Regions from separate parts of the Rhodococcoides sp. S146-33 genome, predicted to be linked through region 4. Evidence: predicted binding sites of a transcription regulator. Region 4 holds the regulator's gene; each other region holds the start of a gene.
The links. Region 4 encodes LexA, which represses DNA repair genes until DNA is damaged. Its sites were predicted from a motif close to CGAACANNTGTTCG; they were not measured.
Positions count from the first base shown of each region.

Region 1: AC5WEY_RS08515 (HNH endonuclease signature motif containing protein) is a predicted target of LexA. The motif match lies at 1,980-1,993, and genes of this name have one in related genera.
Region 2: AC5WEY_RS07600 (DUF222 domain-containing protein) is a predicted target of LexA. The motif match lies at 2,165-2,178, and genes of this name have one in related genera.
Region 3: AC5WEY_RS05455 (HNH endonuclease signature motif containing protein) is a predicted target of LexA. The motif match lies at 1,892-1,905, and genes of this name have one in related genera.

Region 1 is NZ_JCAJWY010000001.1:1,758,086-1,762,369, reverse strand. Features, by position in the region: gene AC5WEY_RS08525 (ABC transporter substrate-binding protein) at 1-738, opposite strand, end outside; SAM riboswitch class I at 959-1,052, opposite strand; gene AC5WEY_RS08520 (hypothetical protein) at 1,157-1,558, opposite strand; gene AC5WEY_RS08515 (HNH endonuclease signature motif containing protein) at 2,028-3,938, shown strand; gene AC5WEY_RS08510 (hypothetical protein) at 4,059-4,284, shown strand, end outside.
Region 2 is NZ_JCAJWY010000001.1:1,575,970-1,580,253, forward strand. Features, by position in the region: gene AC5WEY_RS07580 (3-oxoacid CoA-transferase subunit B) at 1-110, opposite strand, end outside; gene AC5WEY_RS07585 (CoA transferase subunit A) at 107-868, opposite strand; gene AC5WEY_RS07590 (IclR family transcriptional regulator) at 1,012-1,794, shown strand; gene AC5WEY_RS07595 (hypothetical protein) at 1,791-2,063, opposite strand; gene AC5WEY_RS07600 (DUF222 domain-containing protein) at 2,206-3,462, shown strand; gene AC5WEY_RS07605 (HNH endonuclease signature motif containing protein) at 3,459-4,284, shown strand, end outside.
Region 3 is NZ_JCAJWY010000001.1:1,122,992-1,127,275, reverse strand. Features, by position in the region: gene AC5WEY_RS05470 (YhgE/Pip domain-containing protein) at 1-408, shown strand, start outside; gene AC5WEY_RS05465 (CPBP family intramembrane glutamic endopeptidase) at 428-1,171, shown strand; gene AC5WEY_RS05460 (DinB family protein) at 1,177-1,779, shown strand; gene AC5WEY_RS05455 (HNH endonuclease signature motif containing protein) at 1,920-3,359, shown strand; gene AC5WEY_RS05450 (hypothetical protein) at 3,423-4,079, opposite strand; gene AC5WEY_RS05445 (response regulator transcription factor) at 4,207-4,284, shown strand, end outside.
Region 4 is NZ_JCAJWY010000002.1:1,099,588-1,103,871, reverse strand. Features, by position in the region: gene hrpA (ATP-dependent RNA helicase HrpA) at 1-161, shown strand, start outside; gene nrdR (transcriptional regulator NrdR) at 173-637, opposite strand; gene AC5WEY_RS13715 (hypothetical protein) at 739-1,134, opposite strand; gene lexA (transcriptional repressor LexA) at 1,514-2,191, shown strand; gene AC5WEY_RS13705 (acyl-CoA dehydrogenase family protein) at 2,262-3,404, opposite strand; gene AC5WEY_RS13700 (uracil-xanthine permease family protein) at 3,558-4,284, opposite strand, start outside.

The sequences.
Region 1 (4,284 bases), on a different contig from region 4:
CGTGAACTCGATACGGTCCAGGTACGCCTCGCCCTGGTGAGCGAATACCGCAGAGCCCCAGTTGTATCCGCTTCGCTTGGCCAAAGCGACGGAACGGTCCTGCTGATAGTCCGCATAGGTGAACGGTCCCGATCCGATATTGGTGCCCAAGCACCGAGACTCCGCCGACTGGGCCGACGTCGCGGTGGACTGAATCCCGAGCTGAGGCGTCGAACTCGCCTGCAGAAACTGCGCATTGGGTGCCGAGAAGTCGATGCGAACCGTGAGCGGATCGACGACCGTGGCACCTTGGTACCCGGTGAGGTAACTGGCGGCCAGCGGCGCCTTGGCGGCACCGAGGGTGCCGGTGATGGCGTCGAAATTGTCCTTGACGGCGGTGGCGTCGAGCGGAGTGCCGTCACTGAACGTCACGCCATCTTTCAGCTGGAAGGTGAAGGATTTCGCGTCGGGAGTCACTTCCCAACTTTCGGCCAACCACGGCTCGATCTCGCCGGTGTCAGAGTTCTGGTCGGTGAGCGAATCGACCACCTGGCGAGTCACGTAGATCGTTTGATTCGTACCCGCCTGCGCCGGATCGGAGCAGGTGGGAGCCCCGGACAGGCCGTAACGCAGCGTCCCTCCGGACTGCGGTGGTCCGGCGTCGGCGGCCGAGGTGGTGGCGCTACCTGCGCACCCGGCGAGCAATGTGGCGGTGGCGGCAACTACTCCGGCCACCAGAAGTACAGGGCGAGTGGACACGTGGGTGTCTCCGGTATCTGGTCGATCGCGCGCACGGTCCAGCGTCCGAGCTGGGTGTGCCCAGGAAGGAGTGCGCGCAGATGATGAAGTGAAACGTGAAGTACGAGCTGAGCCGAAATGTCAGCTGAGACAGGTCGACCCGTTCAGACGGCACAGATCGACATGAAGCCGACGACATCCGTCGACAAAGCCTGAGGCGACTCGGGTGTTCACGTGTATTCCTCCATCGGTCCCGGCGGTAGCACCCTCACCCGACGAGCGGGGGGTTGCTGCGACGTCATAGAGCCAGGTCTCTCGGTCGCTCTGGATGGTCCTTCGTATTCGATACTACGAGAGGGTAGGCGCAGTTGCCAACCGGGGTAGAAAATGGACTTACCGACGAAAGTCTCGAACAGAGTGAACGGACGAGCCCTCCCAATCAGACGGCAACTGTCAATTCCGCTTTTTCACTGACGACCGAATCCGAATCAAGCTGTCGCTCAACCATATCGGATCGCACGTCGATCATGCGTTGCACCCAAAAGTCGACCGTTTCACCAGCGGCGCAAAACCGATCCAGCACGTCCATACACAGCCAGGTCGCAACCGAAAAATCCTGCTCCGCCCCGTCGAGACCCATGAGTGCCAATTCTTCGCCCACGGCGATGAGAGCGCAATCGACACCGGCACTACTGCGCTCCAGCCATCCCAACGCCCGACGGAGATACTCCCAATCGGCTGCGGGCACAGGTTCGATGGCCGATTGCCTGCACAATTCCGCCGTCGCGACGAGCGCGTCCACAACCGGCCCCGACAGTGCACCGTCGAGTTCGACGAGCATGCCCCGATCGGAATCTATGAGGTCGGCCATGTAGCGCCAGCGGGTCGAAGGGGCGACATCCTCCGGCCACAGGTCAGTCGTACCGAACTGAAGTCGACTGATCAGTTCTTTCGATGAACTGCACGAAGCGGCGAAACGGAATGCGTCGTTCATGTCGATCATCCCCACTGGGTCGTAACACAACATTGGACACCGGCTCGGCACTCGAGTTCGGAGGTACTGCCAAGCAGTGGCTTTCGTCACCGATGCAAGCAACGATGCTGTGGTCGTTACGACCGCCTTGGGGGATATTGAACGCCCTCACCAGCATCTACGCGACTCGTCGTTACTGAAAATCGACAACGTCACACTTGTGGTCGATGTGTAATCCGCCACATACTGCAGCACTTCGACTCGGCATCCCGGCAGCCGAGCGCGAGTTGGAACGCGTGTTCGAAAGTCTGTCGGTGGGTCGCGATAGATTCTGTTCATGCTTTCGGGGGACGGCGGATCAGGGGTGGACGGCATCGAGACGGTGCCGCCTCCCCCTGTCGTGTCCGATCCCGCACTGTCGGCGCTGATCGACCGGGTCGAGTCCGCGGTGGCGGAGTTGGCCGGGCAGGGGTCGGTGTCGTGGACGAACGCCGACCGGCGTGCGGTGATCCAACGCATGGAAACACTCACCCGATCCGTGACCGCGTACTCGTACACCTGGCTCAACGAGCTGATCGATCAGCGCGGCCTCGATGTGTATCCCGGCTCGGTACCGTGCTCGGTGGCATGGATGCTGCGCATCACCCCACGCGCCGCCGGAGCGCGAGTGCGTCTGGCCGCCGAATTGGGGGATCGCACCGCACTGTCCGGTGAAGTCCTACCTCCGTTGTTGCCGCACACCGCGGCAGCGCTGCGGGCGGGATTGCTCGATGCCAAACATGTGCAGATGATCCGCGAATTCTTCAAGCACTTGCCGGCCAGTGTCGATCCGCAGACCCGCGATCTCGCCGAACAGCAATTGGTGGGCTACGCCTGCACCCGACGGCCCGACGACTTCGCGCCGTTGGTGGCTCACCTGGATTCGATCCTCAGCCCCGACGGCGACTACGACGAAGACGAGGACGAGGACGAGAACGGCAAGCCCAAGCCGAAGAAGCGTCGGGATGCGTTCTTCTATCTCGGTGAGCAGGGTGCCGACGGGATGTCGGACGGGAAGTTCTGCGTCGACTCCGAACTGCGGGCCTACCTCGAGGCCCTGTTCTCCAAAGCCGCGAAACCGGGGGTGAACAATCCTGCCGACCCGACATCGGTCGTCCACGACGACGAAGACTGCGAGACCAGCAGCGACGACGAAGACGGCGAGACCAGTAGCGACGACGAGCGCGGCGGGAGCGGCAGCGACGACGAGGGCGACCAGAGCGGCAGTGCCACAGCGCCGAAGGCCGAGCCGACCACCCACGAAGCAGACTCCAGTGACGCCGAGTCCACCGATGGAGGCCCGTGGGATGAGACGGACTGCGACGATGGCGCCGACTGCGGTGAATGCGACGGTGCCGACTGTGGTTGCGGCACAGCACCCGACGGCACAGCACACGACGACACAGCTGCAGCCAACGGCAGTGCCGAACCAGGCGACACAACCGACGCAGCCGAGACCGACGACGACCCCAACGGATCCGATACCGATACCGACACCGACACCGACACCGACACTGCGGCACGCGCCGCTGCCGCTGCGCGGGATCGACGCACCCAGAACGAACGCCGCCACGACGCCCTGAAACTGGCACTCCGGCACACCCTCGCCTCCGGAACCCTCGGCACCCACCGCGGCCTACCCGTCACCGCCATCGTCACCATGAGCCTCAAAGACCTCGAATCGGGCTGCGGATACGCCATGACCGGCACCGGATCCCGCGTCTCCATCCGCGACGCCATCCGCATGGCCTCCCACGCCCGCCACTACCTCACCATCTTCGACGACCACGGCAGAGCCCTCTACCTCGGCCGATCCAAACGCATCGCCTCCGCCGACCAACGCATCGTCCTCATCGCCCGCGACCGCGGCTGCAGCTTCCCCTCCTGCACCCGCCCCGCGACCTGGTGCCAAGCCCATCACGTCGACGACTGGACCGACGGCGGGCCCACCGACATCGACGCCCTCACCTTCGGCTGCGACATGCACCACGCCCTCGTCGGCACCGGACCAAGAAAATGGGCGACCACCAAAACCGGAGCAGCACATCGCTACCCGGGCCGCACCCTCTGGCACCCACCCACCGGAATGGACCCACGCAGGCGTGGGCTCATCAATCACGCACACCACCCCGAAGAAGTCCTCTACCCACCAGACCACCACGGCGACACCGGCGACACCGGCGACGAGGAACCACGACAACCCGCATGACGACCCACACCAACACCACGGCACAGCCCTGCCTGCTGCACACGCCTACGCCAAAGCAATCGGGAGTGTCCGATTAACGGTGGATCCGACCTCGGTGTCGGTTAGTTACCGTTCGGGGTGATGCGTCCTTCGAAGGTGATCGCGAACGCATTGAGCGCCGGCTTCCACCTCACCGACCAGGAAAGCCTGCGCGAGCAGAAGATGTTCGGCGGTCTGGCGTTCCTGGTGCGAGAGAAAATGGTGGTATGCGTCGGCACCGGGAACCGTGCTCTGTTGGTCCGAGTGGACGAAGCTCGCGAACCCGAATACCTCGAGCACACCACGCCGTCATGGGCCGAGATCGCTC
Region 2 (4,284 bases), on a different contig from region 4:
TAGCCCGGGATCAGCGTCGGCAGTCCGATACCGAGGTTGACGTACTCGCCGTCGACCATCTCCGCCGCGGCGCGTTCGGCCATCTGATCGCGGGTCCATCCTGCACTCATGCTCGAACTCCTGAACTGACGGTGCGCTTTTCGATGCGCTTGTCCTGGGGGCCGGTGTGGACGACGCGTTGAACGAACACGCCGGGCAGATGTACGTGGGCTGGGTCGATTTCGCCCGGCTCCACGAGATTCTCGACCTGCGCGATGGTGATCTTGCCGGCCATCGCGGCGAGGGGGTTGAAGTTCATCGCGGTCTTGTCGAACACGAGATTTCCTGCTGTATCGCCAGTTTCGGCGTGCACCAGCGCGAAGTCGGCATTGATCGACTCTTCGAGGACGTAGCGCTTGTCGCCGAACACCCGAGTTTCCTTGGGCGGCGATGCGATGGACACCGAACCGTCCACGTTGTAGCGCCACGGCATTCCGCCGTCGGCGATGGGGCTGCCGACCCCGGCGGGGGTGAAGAATGCAGGAACGCCGTTGCCGCCGGCGCGAAGTCGTTCGGCGAGCGTGCCCTGAGGGGTCAGTTCGACCTCGAGTTCGCCGGCGAGGTACTGCCGGGCGAACTCCTTGTTCTCTCCGACGTACGAGGCGGTGACCCTGCGAATACGTCCGGCAGCCAACAGGATTCCGAGTCCGTAGCCGTCGACGCCGCAGTTGTTGGAGAACACCTCGAGCTCGTCGGCGTCGGTGTTGGCGATGGCCTCGATGAGAGCGTCCGGAATACCGCACAGCCCGAAGCCGCCGACCGCGATGGTCGCCCCACGGCCGATGTCCGCGACCGCGTCGGCAGCGGACGCGTAGGTCTTTCCTGTCACAAGAACTCCTGATGTGTTCGTTGAGCAAACGATGATTGTCAGTGAACCTGAGCTGCAGTTCGATGTGGCAGGAATGGATCGGATTGCTCGTTCGGTGAACAGTTCTGCAGTTGGTGTCCATTGAGTGGACGTATGATCCTGGGGTGACGTCAGCGGAAGCCAACGCGAGTGTGATCGGAAAGATCTGTTCGTTGCTGCGTGCAGCCGGAGCCGAGGAGCCGTCCGGGGCCTCCACCACGGCCCTCGCGCGGGCGGCAGGCATCGCGCGGCCCACCACCCACCGCTTGCTGTCCACACTCGCCGAGCAGGGATTCGTGGATCGCGACGCCGGTACCGGTCGCTGGTCGCTGGGACCGGAGATCTACCTGCTGGGGTCCATGGCGGCCCTGCGGTACGACATCACGGACCAAGCGCGAAAGGTGGTGCAGGCGTTGGCGACCGACAGTGGTGAGAGTGCCTTCCTGTCTGCTCGACGGGGTTCGGAGACGGTGTGCTTACTTCGAGTGGAGGGTAGTTTTCCCCTGCGCTCGCACGTGCTCTACGAGGGAATTCGGCTGCCGCTCGGAGTGGCGTCCGCAGGGTTGGCCATTCTCGCGCATCTACCGGATCGGGAGATCGACGAGTATCTCGATGGCGTGGACCTGGTGTCGGAGTGGGGGGAGAGTCACTCCGCAGCGGAGATACGCAGACGGATAACGCATACCCGCACCACGGGATTTGCCGTCAATCCGGCACTGCTCGTGGAGGGTAGCTGGGGACTCGGTGCCGCCGTGTTCGATCGCGCCGAGAAGCCGGCGTGGGCGCTGAGTTTGACGGGTGTCGAGACGCGTTTTCGCGACGATCGACGACGGGAGCTGGGCAAGATGCTCCTCGACGCGGCGCACCGACTCACGGTGCAACTGGGGGAGCGGCCCAGCCCCGGCTAGCTGTCGAGCTCGTCCAGAATGTCTGCGGCGTCCTGGCTGCCTGCTTCCGCCAGTCTCTGCAGTTCGGCGCGATCACCGCGTTCTCCGGCAAGTTCGACGAGGATGTCGACGGCATCGGTACTGCCTGCGTCGGCGAGGTAGCGCAGTTCGTCGAGGTCGTTTCGAGAGCCTGCGAGTTCGACCAACTGGTCGAGTGCATCCTGATCGCCTTCGCTTGCCTGGGCGCGCAAGGCGGCCAGCTCGGCCGCTGTGGAGTCGGGCTCGGTCATGGGTCGGAGTGTAGAACGATTCGGCGAATAGTGGCAGGCCAGCCGGCCTTTTTGCGGCTTGCGCGTTCTTGTCGGTGGGTCGAGATAGTCTTCATTCAGTTCGAACGCATGTTCTGAAGAGTTGCTCACCGGGGGGTGAAAAATGGGTGCAGTACCGATCGTGTCGTTGGAGGCGTTGACCGCCGCCGCGCAGGCAGAAAATCGTCAGGCGTTCCGCAAGATCGCCGCCTGCTACGACGTCCACCGGACCTGGATCACCCACGACACCAAGTTCAAGCACTACAGCCGGTACGGCCGCACCGAGATGGCGGCCGCGTTGGGGTGCTCGGCGACGGTCGCCGAATCGTACATCTCCGTCGGTGTTGCCCTGCACACGCGACTACCCCTGGTACGGACAGCATTCGAGGCCGGGGAGATCGATCTTCCGCGAGTGCGGACGGTGTGCCGGATCCTCGACAACCTCTCCGACGAGATCGTGCGCATGGTCGAGGACGAGATCGTCGAATCCGCCCGCCGCAATTCGCCCGGTCCACTCGAGACGGAAATCTGGGACATCTTGCTGCGAGTCGCCCCGGAGGAAGCGGCAGCACTACGCGAGTTCGCGAAACGATTCAGGCACATCTCCTACAACCCGGCCGGTGAGTTGGCGCGGATCCGAGCGGAATTGACTGCACCCGAGGCCGCTGCCGCGTGGCAGCTGCTCGAGGAGATGGCCGACACCCTGTGTCCGAAAGACCCCCGCGGTAAGCAAGATCGCCTGTGCGATGCGTTCATGGCGAGGATGCACGGTGAACCCCGCCTGGCATGCCTGTGCCAACGCGAGGACTGCCCGAAAGCCGATGCGGCGTTGCCCGATCGTCGGGTGCCGTTGACGATGGTCACCGTCGACATCGCCACCCTCATCGGACTACTCGCCAACCCGGCATACCTGGCCGGGCATGGCTCGATCGACCCGGATCTCGCGCGGGAGTTGGCGCGTAACAGTCAATGGCAGGTCCTGCTCACCAACGCCGTCACCCTCGCGGAGAAGCTCGGTCTGGCGGTGCAGAACCAGGAGACCGGGGAATGGGAACGACGCAGGGACGGCGAGACGGACATGGCTGCAACGGGATCCGAGGCGGGGGCTGGGACGGACGCCTATGCAGACACAAACACAGATGTAGATGTCGATGTAGACGCAGCAGATGCACCGGAGACGCCGGGAGATGCGGTCGACGAGACGGCCGAGACCGTTGGGTCCGAGGGGATCGAAAAGAATGGCGTAACCGGCGAGGTTGGCGGGTCCGAGGAGGACGAGGAGTCCACACCTGTGCTGCGACCGATCCGTCGGCAATTCCCGAAACGGGTGCCGCCGATCGGGCCCAGAAGAACGCAGCAACATGTGCAGGTGCACCGGTGACCGACCGGCAAGCGGACGCACCGTCGGCCACCGACCCCGAGGCAGCTGCTCCCTCGGAAGCCACGCCAGCTTCAGGATTGTCTCCGGAACAGGCATCGCCGGCACCTGATACCGCATCGAGCTGTGCGCAATCACGTTCGTCTGCAACACCATCCGACCCCGCAGCCTCCCACCAGAAATCAGCTGAAGGCCCGGCACCAGAAACAGGCCAGGCACCACCAATAGGCCCGGCATCAGGAACAGACCCGGCACCCGCTGCCACTGCCGCCAGCGACGACCGGCACCCGCATCGCCTGGAATCACTGACCTCCGCTGCTGCCCTGTTCTGCACCCACACCCCCGTCGGCAAGGGCACACGGCACAGCTCTGCCCTCGACCTGCCCATCGCAGGCCCGCGCGACGACAGGACGATCCACGCAGTAGGCCGGACACCCGCAGCCCGCACACCCTCAGGTATTTACCTCGGCAACGCCTCCCTCGCCGCTGCTCTCGAAGCAGCGATCGCCGCCGACCCCACCCTCGGCAAGACCGTCGCACGCGACCCCCTGACCGACCGCGCGCTGGTCTACCGACCCGACACCCTCACCGCCGCAGCGGTCCGGCTCCGCGACCGCCACTGCCGATTCCCCGGCTGCCACCGACCCGCCGACCGCTGCCAACTCGACCACATCACCCCGTTCGACCATGACAACCCCCTCGGCGGCGGCTGGACCACCGTCAACAACCTCCAATGCCTCTGCGAGTTCCACCACACCGTCAAAACCGCCGGCTACTGGAGCGCCGTCATGCTCCCGGGCGGCGCGATCCTCTGGACCTCCACCT
Region 3 (4,284 bases), on a different contig from region 4:
ATGCCCATCACCCATGCATGGACCCTGTGGATGTACGGCGCGTTCGCGATCACCGCCGTCGGATTCACGGCGCTGGCGGTCATGTCCGCATTCGGCACAGCCGGGTTGCTGATCAATCTGATCGTCTTCATCATCCTGGCTCTGCCGTCCTCGGGTGGCACAATTCCGCTCGAAGCGAGTCCGCCAGTTTTCACATGGCTGGCGCAGTTCGAGCCGATGCACCAGATCTTTCTCGGCACCCGATCGATCCTGTATTTCAACGCCTCACCCGACGCCGGCCTGCTGCACTCGGTGGGTATGACGTCTCTCGGTCTGCTCATCGGGCTCGTGTTCGGACTGGTGTTCACCCTTCTCTACGACCGCAAGGGCCTCGACAGAAGCCTCGATTCCCCGGGCGCTATCTGCTGACGCCGGTACACTCGATCCAATGCTTGCTGTTGATCCGGCCGGAAGCGTGGCACCCCGACGTGCCTTCCACGCTTACCTCGACGTCGCCATCGTCGTTCTCGTACTCGTGGGCACCAACCTGATCGCGCACTTCACCACGGTGTGGGCCAGTATCGCGACGGTTCCGATTGCAGCTGTTCTGCTGGTCGTCCTGGCGAACCGTCGCGGTCTGGGATGGGCCGAACTGGGCCTGTCACCGAAGCAGTGGAAGACGGGTTCGCTGTACGCACTGGGAGCCGTCGGGGTCGTCCTCACCGTCGTCGCGATCGGCGCGTTGCTGCCATTGACTCGGCCGTTCTTCATGGCCGACCGATACGCGACCGTCTCCGCCGCCATCGTTGCGTCGATGATCGTCATTCCGCTCCAGACCGTCATCCCGGAAGAACTGGCGTTCCGCGGGGTGCTGCACGGTACGTTGGGCCGCATCTACGGTGCACGGGGCGTGTTCGCGGCAGGATCTCTGCTGTTCGGGTTGTGGCACATCGCATCGTCGTTGGGCCTGACGGCCGGCAACGTCGGTCTCAGTGGATTCCTCGGCGGTGGCCTGTTCGGGCAGATCGTCGGAATCGGGCTGGCGGTCATTGCCACGGCCGCCGCCGGCGTGGTCTTCACGTGGCTGCGCAGCCGAAGCGGCAGTCTGATCGCCCCCATTGCCTTGCACTGGGCGCTCAACGGACTCGGCGCGCTGGCTGCCGCCCTCGTGTGGCACGCATCGATGAATTGATACCGATGAAAGACGATCTGCACCAGTACTTGCGCATCGCACGCCAGAACATGGTGTGGAAACTCGACGGCCTGACCGAATACCAGAAGCGTCGGCCGATGACCCCGACCGGAACGAATCTTCTGGGCATGGTCAAGCACCTGGCGTTGGTCGAATCCGGGTATTTCGGAACCACTTTCGGACGCGAGTTTCCGGCTCGTTTCGCCGAACTCGAGGCATCAGCCATGGCCCGGCTCAATGCCGACATGTGGGCGACCGCCGATGAGTCATCCGCATCCATAGTCGACCTGTACCGCCAAGCCTGGGAATACTCCGACAAGACCATCGATTCACTCGATCTGGACGCAGTCGGACGCGTCCTGCACTGGCCGGTGGAGAAGCAGGAAGTCACGTTACATCGCGTGCTGGTGCATATGTGCATCGAAACGAATCGGCATGCCGGGCACGCAGACATACTGCGCGAATTGATCGACAATTCCGTTGGACTGCGGCTCGGCAACGAAAACATGGCCGACGGCGACGCAGCGTGGTGGGCGCAGTACCGATCCGAGCTGGAAACCGTTGCGCGAGAAGCTGATCCAAACTCTTCCGACGATACGACGGGTTGACACAGCAGTTAGTTCGACTGCGGGGCGGGCTGATACCACAGGGCACCGACAGGTTTGACTTCACGAATCATTAAGTAGGGCAATAGTTTTCGATTCTACGATCCTTGTGTATCGAACGTGCGTTCGATACACTTCTCCCCATGACAACGGAGATCTGGCAACTGAGCGAGGCAGAACTCCTCGCCGACGCTGCTGATGTCTCCCACCAAATCCAGTTGATGGAAGCCCGACGGATCGCGCTCGTCGCCGAAATCGACACCCGCGTGAGCCGGGAGAAACTCGGCTTCCCCGGACCCGCCGGCTGGCTGACCTCCACCACCCTGCTCAGCCCCGGTAACGCCACCAAGATCGTCGCCCTTGCCCGCGGACTGAAGAACTTCCCCGACATCGCCGACGCCGTGAACACCGGCAGCATCTCCATCGACCACGCCGCCCTGATCCTCACCTTCGCCGAAACCCCACCGAAAAACCTCCCCCAAGAAGGCCAGGACCTCGCCCGAGCAGCACTGCTGACCGCCGCCACCGGACCCGAAGCCCGCACCGGACCACTGCGCGCCGCGATCACCACACTCCACGACACCTACGGCGACAAGAAACCACCCGACGACACCGACCGCAACGAACTCTTCGCCTCCACCACCCTCAACGGACGTCTCGTGGCGAAGATGGATTTCGACGCCATCACCGGCGAAAAATTCCTCACCGCCCTCTCACCCCTGACCGAACCCCGCCCCGCCGCCGACGGCACCCCCGACGAACGCAGCCCCGCCAAACGCCGCGCCGACGCCTTCGCACACATCCTCGACCGCTACCTCGCCTCCAGCAACCGACCCACCGAAGGCGGAGAAAAACCGCACGTCAACCTCCACATCACGTTGCGTGATCTCACCAACCTGCGCCGCACCATGAACGCCGACAGCGGCAGCGACTCTGACACTGACACTGACACAACGAGCTACGAGAACGGCAGCACCGCAACCGAATCCGACTGCAGCGGCGGTGGTGGCGACGGCAGCAGCAGCCGCGATGATTGCGGCAGCGGAAGCGGCGATGGTTGCGACAGTGGCAGCGGCGGGGGTTGCGACAGTTCGACCGGACCGGCCGCCGACCGCGGCGCGTATCGGGACCTGTTCGGTGACGGCACCACCGTCGGATGGCTCCCCTGGATGGGACCACTCTCCCGCGAGACCTCCCGGCAACTGGCCTGCGACTGCATTCTGACCGCGATCGTCATGGACGAGAACGGTTCACCGATCAACCTCGCCCGCACCGCTCGTACCGTGAACGCGAAACAGAAACGCGCCCTCACCGCCCGCGATCACGGCTGCGCGTTCCCCGGCTGCGGCAAACCCGCCGCCTGGACCGAAGGCCACCACATCTGGCATTGGACCGACGGCGGACCCACCGACATGAACAACCTCGTCCTACTGTGCGGCTTCCACCACCGACTCATCCACCACAGCGACTGGGAAGTCTTCATCGGCAACGACAACCACCCCTGGTTCGTCCCCCCGGCGACCGTCGACCCCTACCGACAACCCCGACAATCCCACGCCCGCGCCGGCCCCCACATCGCCTGAGCACACATAAAAACAATCCAGCCCCGCACCGAGAACACGGTGCGGGGCTGGAAGAGATTGGGCTCAGGAACCCGAGGGAGCTGCCGGCGGCGCGGGAGGAGTCGCACCATCAGCGGGTGCCGGCGGCGCGGGAGGAGTCGCACCATCAGCGGGAGCCGGCGGCGTTTCGCCATCAGCGGGTGCAGGCGGTGAAGGCGGGGTCGCAGCATCACCTTCGGCAGGCGGGGCAGGAGGCGTAGCACCGTCTTCCGGTGCACACACAGCACCCGGGCCACCAGCGCCCGGTCCACCCTTACCCGGACCACCATCGGCCGGACCGCCCTTGCCCGGTCCACCCGCAGGCGGGGCAGGCGGAGTTGCGCCGTCACCCGCTGCCGGTGGGGTCGGAACCGCGGGAACCGTAGATCCGTCACCGGCATCGGGAGCTGCAGGGGCCGCCGGTACCTCGGATGCATCCGACCCGCCACCACCGTCGGTTCGCTGTCCGAGGGCTGACGACGACGCGACCGTGGACACGCCGGGTGAGACGTCGGGCCCGGTGGCTGCGAACACTGCTGCCGTCACCAGTGCGCCGACGGCCAGGCCCGCTGCTGCGGTCGCTGCCAGCGGCACCCGTCCCTTCCAACGCTTCGGCTTGTTCTCCCGAGCTGTGCCGGCCTCGGCATTCGGTACGGGCTCGGGGTTCGATGCGGCGGGAATCGGCTGAGTCTGATCGTTCACGTTCACTCCTTGTTCGGACTGTCTCGTTCGTTTCGTTCTGTCACCGACCTTGCCGCCGCTAGCTGAAGTCACCCTGAAGGCGGGCGCATCTTCAGGATCACTTCAGCTGGTGGGTGACAATCGAGGCATGACATACAGTTCCGCTCCCCGGGTGATGGTGGTGGAGGACTCCTTGCCCATCCGGGAAGCGCTGGTGGCCGCGTTC
Region 4 (4,284 bases):
TGGATTCGCTTCCGGAGGGCCGAAAGAACAGCGCTGGCGTGCAGGAGCTGTTCTGGATGATCGAAGAATTGCGGGTAGGGCTGTTCGCGCAAGGAATTCGGACTGCGTATCCGGTCTCGGAGAAACGCATCGAGAAGGCAATCGCGGATGAGGCCCGCTGAAGGTCGAACCGTCAGTCGATGTCCGCAGATTCGCGGTGCTTGCGCAGTTCGTGGATTTCTTTCTCGAAATCCTCGGCCGAACTGAACGAGCGATACACGGACGCAAATCGCAGATACGCGACCTCGTCGAGGTCGCGTAGCGGACCGAGAATGGCCAACCCCACCTCGTTACTGGGAATTTCGGCGGAGCCGGCGGCACGAATGGCGTCTTCCACCTGCTGAGCCAAGAGATTCAGCGCGTCGTTGTCGACATCTCTGCCCTGGCAGGCCCTGCGCACTCCTTTGACGACTTTTTCACGGCTGAACGGTTCGGTCACTCCGCTCCGCTTCACGACTGCGAGCACGGCGGCCTCGACGGTGGTGAATCGCCGACCGCATTCCGGGCAGGAGCGACGACGCCGAATTGCCTGCCCCTCGTCCATCTCACGCGAATCGACCACGCGTGAGTCGGGATGCCTGCAGAACGGGCAATGCATGAAGGAGCCTCCGTCGTAGCCGATGCGCCGACATCGAACATGCGTGTCGGAGCAATCAGTCGAGGATACTCAGTCATCGGCGTGTGCGATGGGGCCGGTGGTCATCTGCCGGGCGCGTACTCGACCACGGCACCGTCGTGAACCTCGACGACGCCTGCGGGCTGCACCCCAGCGCCGGGCGCATCGGCTCGTAGGTTCGCGATGCCGATCAGGCCACCGGCAACGACGACGGCTGCGAGCACCCACAGCACCAGCGATCGCAGCCGGACCGGCTGACCGGCGAAGTGCGCCGAGGTCTCGTCGAAGTCGCGATCGGCTGCCTCGCGGTCGGTGACATCGGTCCAGGACGACTCCAGAACCGGCAGGCACGGAGTCGTGTACGCACCGCGCATCGCGATGGAGCTCCGCAACGCAGGACGAGCACGGCGACGACGTTCGACGACAGTGGACCGGCTACGGACACCTGCGGTGGTGGGGCGATCGGTGATGATGGTCATCGGAACCTCGTCTTCGCTCGTTGGATCGATTGTTCGATCAGGCGTTCGATGGACGCTTGTTCGAAGTTCTATCACGAGCCTCCGACAAAGTCTGCAGAAAACGCGACACGAGTCGAACAGATGTTTGATTCAACAGCTGATACACGCTAGATTCGTGTCAGAAACCACACGCCACACGAGTCGACACCATCAACTCCAGTCCGCGCAGACCGAACCACGCAGACCGGATCCAGGACACCAGCAGGAGGCCGACAGCATGAAGGACCAGACCTCGACGAGGTCGACCACGGGTTCCAAGACGACCGGTTCCAAGGCGACCACGTCCGTGCCTACGAAGGCCGCCGCAGGGAAGCCTGCCGCGGAACCGACGCCCAAGGCCATGGAAGTCGGCACCGACATCAGCGCCGGCCTGACGGAGCGACAGCGAAAGGTGCTCGAGGTCATCCGAGCTTCGGTGACCGAGCGCGGCTACCCGCCCAGCATTCGTGAGATCGGTGATGCCGTCGGCCTGACGTCGACGTCGTCCGTTGCCCATCAGTTGCGCACTCTGGAGCGAAAAGGATTCCTGCGGCGCGACGCCAACCGCCCTCGCGCGGTCGACGTCCGCGGACTCGACGAGGTACAGGCCGATCAGGCTGCTGCCGCGGTCGACGGATCGTCCGAGGAACAGGATCGCTTGCCGACGCCGACGTTCGTGCCGGTTCTGGGACGAATTGCCGCCGGTGGACCGATCCTGGCCGAGGAAGCCGTCGAGGACGTGTTTCCGCTCCCCCGCGAGCTGGTCGGTCAGGGTTCGCTGTTCCTGCTCAAGGTCGTGGGCGAGTCGATGATCGATGCAGCCATCTGTGACGGCGACTGGGTGGTGGTTCGTCAGCAATCCGTGGCAGACAACGGAGACATCGTGGCGGCGATGATCGACGGTGAAGCGACCGTCAAGACGTTCAAGCGGTCGAAGGGCGAGGTGTGGCTGCTGCCGCACAACCCGCTGTTCGAGCCGATTCCGGGAAACAACGCTGCCATCCTCGGCAAGGTCGTCACCGTGATGCGCAAGCTGTAGAGAACAGCACCGAAACGCGAAGGGCCGCAGCACAGTGTGCTGCGGCCCTCGTGCTTTTCGGATCAGCGGATCATAGATTCAATCCGCGGCCGATGATCTCTTTCATGATTTCGGTCGTGCCACCGTAGATGGTCTGCACCCGAGAATCCATGTAGGCCTTGGCGATCGGATATTCCTTCATGTAGCCGTAGCCGCCGTGCAACTGCAGGCACCGGTCGATCAGCTTGACCTGGTTCTCGGTGGTCCACCATTTCGCCATGGCGGCTTCCTGCACGGTCAACTTGCCATCGTTGAGCAGTTCGATGAACTTGTCGACCATGATGCGGGTGGCGGTGGTTTCGGTGGCCAACTCCGCCAACACGAAGCGGGTGTTCTGGAACTTGCCGATCGACTTACCGAAGGCCTTGCGATCTCGGCAGTACTGGATGGTCATGTCCAGGGCCGATTCCATGGCCGCGGCGGCGACAACAGCGATCGAGAGCCGTTCCTGCGGAAGATTCTGCATGAGGTAGATGAAGCCCATGCCTTCTTCACCGAGCAGATTGGCTGCGGGCACGCGAACGTCCGTGAAGCTGAGTTCGGCGGTGTCCTGGGCCTTCATCCCGATCTTGTCGAGATTGCGGCCGCGCTCGAAACCTGGCATGTCGCGCTCCACGACCAGCAGGCTGAAGCCCTGGGCACCCTTCTCGGGGTCGGTGCACGCCACGACGATGATCAGATCGGCGTTGATTCCGTTAGTAATGAACGTTTTCGATCCGTTCAGTACCCAGTCGTCGCCGTCGCGAACGGCCTTGGTCTTGATGCCCTGCAGGTCGCTTCCGGTGCCCGGCTCGGTCATGGCAATCGCGGTGATCAGCTCACCCGAGCAGAATCCGGGGAGCCAGCGCTGCTTCTGTTCGTCGTTCGCCAACTCGATGAAGTACGGCGCGACGACGTCGTTGTGCAGGGTGAAGCCGATGCCGCTGTAGCCGCCGCGGGTGGTTTCCTCGGTGACGATTGCGTTGTAGCGGAAGTCCTTGACGCCACCGCCACCGAACTCCTCCGGTGCGGCCGTTCCGAGGAAGCCCTGCTTGCCGGCCTCGACCCAGACGCCGCGGTCGACGATGTTCTGCTCTTCCCACTTCGCGTGATTGGGGGCTACGTGCTGTTCGAGAAACTTCCGGTACGACTCCCGGAACAGTTCGTGCTCGGGCTCGAAAAGTGTGCGTTCCACGCAGATCTCCTTGTTCGGTGCGCACCGTCGTCGACCGCGAGAAAGGGGTGTCACAGCGCGGTCGTCGGTGCGACTGACGTCACCGTTCAAGACTACTTTCGCGGTGCACCGGGGGTCGATGACCAAAACGTGCGCGATCCGTGACCGCCCCCGCTACGTCCGCCGAGACGCGGTACTTTTCGCGAGCGCCGAAACGATCGGATAACCGACCAGAATGCCGAGCGAACCCCACGCGATTCCGCCGAGTTCGACCGAACCGACCGACAGCGTGAGGTCGCCGATACCCGCGACCAGTGCCGCGGCAACGACGATCAGGTTGACCGGATCGGCGAAGTCCACCTTGGCGTCGGTCCAGATGCGAACGCCCAGCAGCCCGATGAGTCCGTACAGAACCAGTGTTGCCCCGCCGATGACCCCGTCGGGAACGGTGAAGATGAGGGCACCGAACTTGGGCGAGAACGCGAGCACTATCGCGGTGAAGGCCGCGACCCAGTACGCGGCCGTGGAGTAGACGCGGGTGGCGGCCATGACCCCGATGTTCTCCGCGTACGTGGTGGTACCCGAGCCGCCGGCAGCACCGGCCAGGGTGGTCGCCAACCCGTCGGCAATCAGCGCGTCACCGGCGACGTCGTCGAGGTTCTTGCCGGTCATCGCCGCGACTGCTTTGACGTGTCCGACGTTCTCGGCCACGAGGACGATGACTACGGGCAACGCCACCAGGATCACCGACAGCTCGAACGACGGTCCACGAAACTCGGGCAAGCCGATCCAGCTCGCGGCGCTCAAGGCATCCAGGCGTAGTTGCGAAATTCCCCCGGTGACGGCCGCGAAGACCCAGCCGACCACGACGCCGAGCAGAATCCCGAGCCGGCCCAGCAGT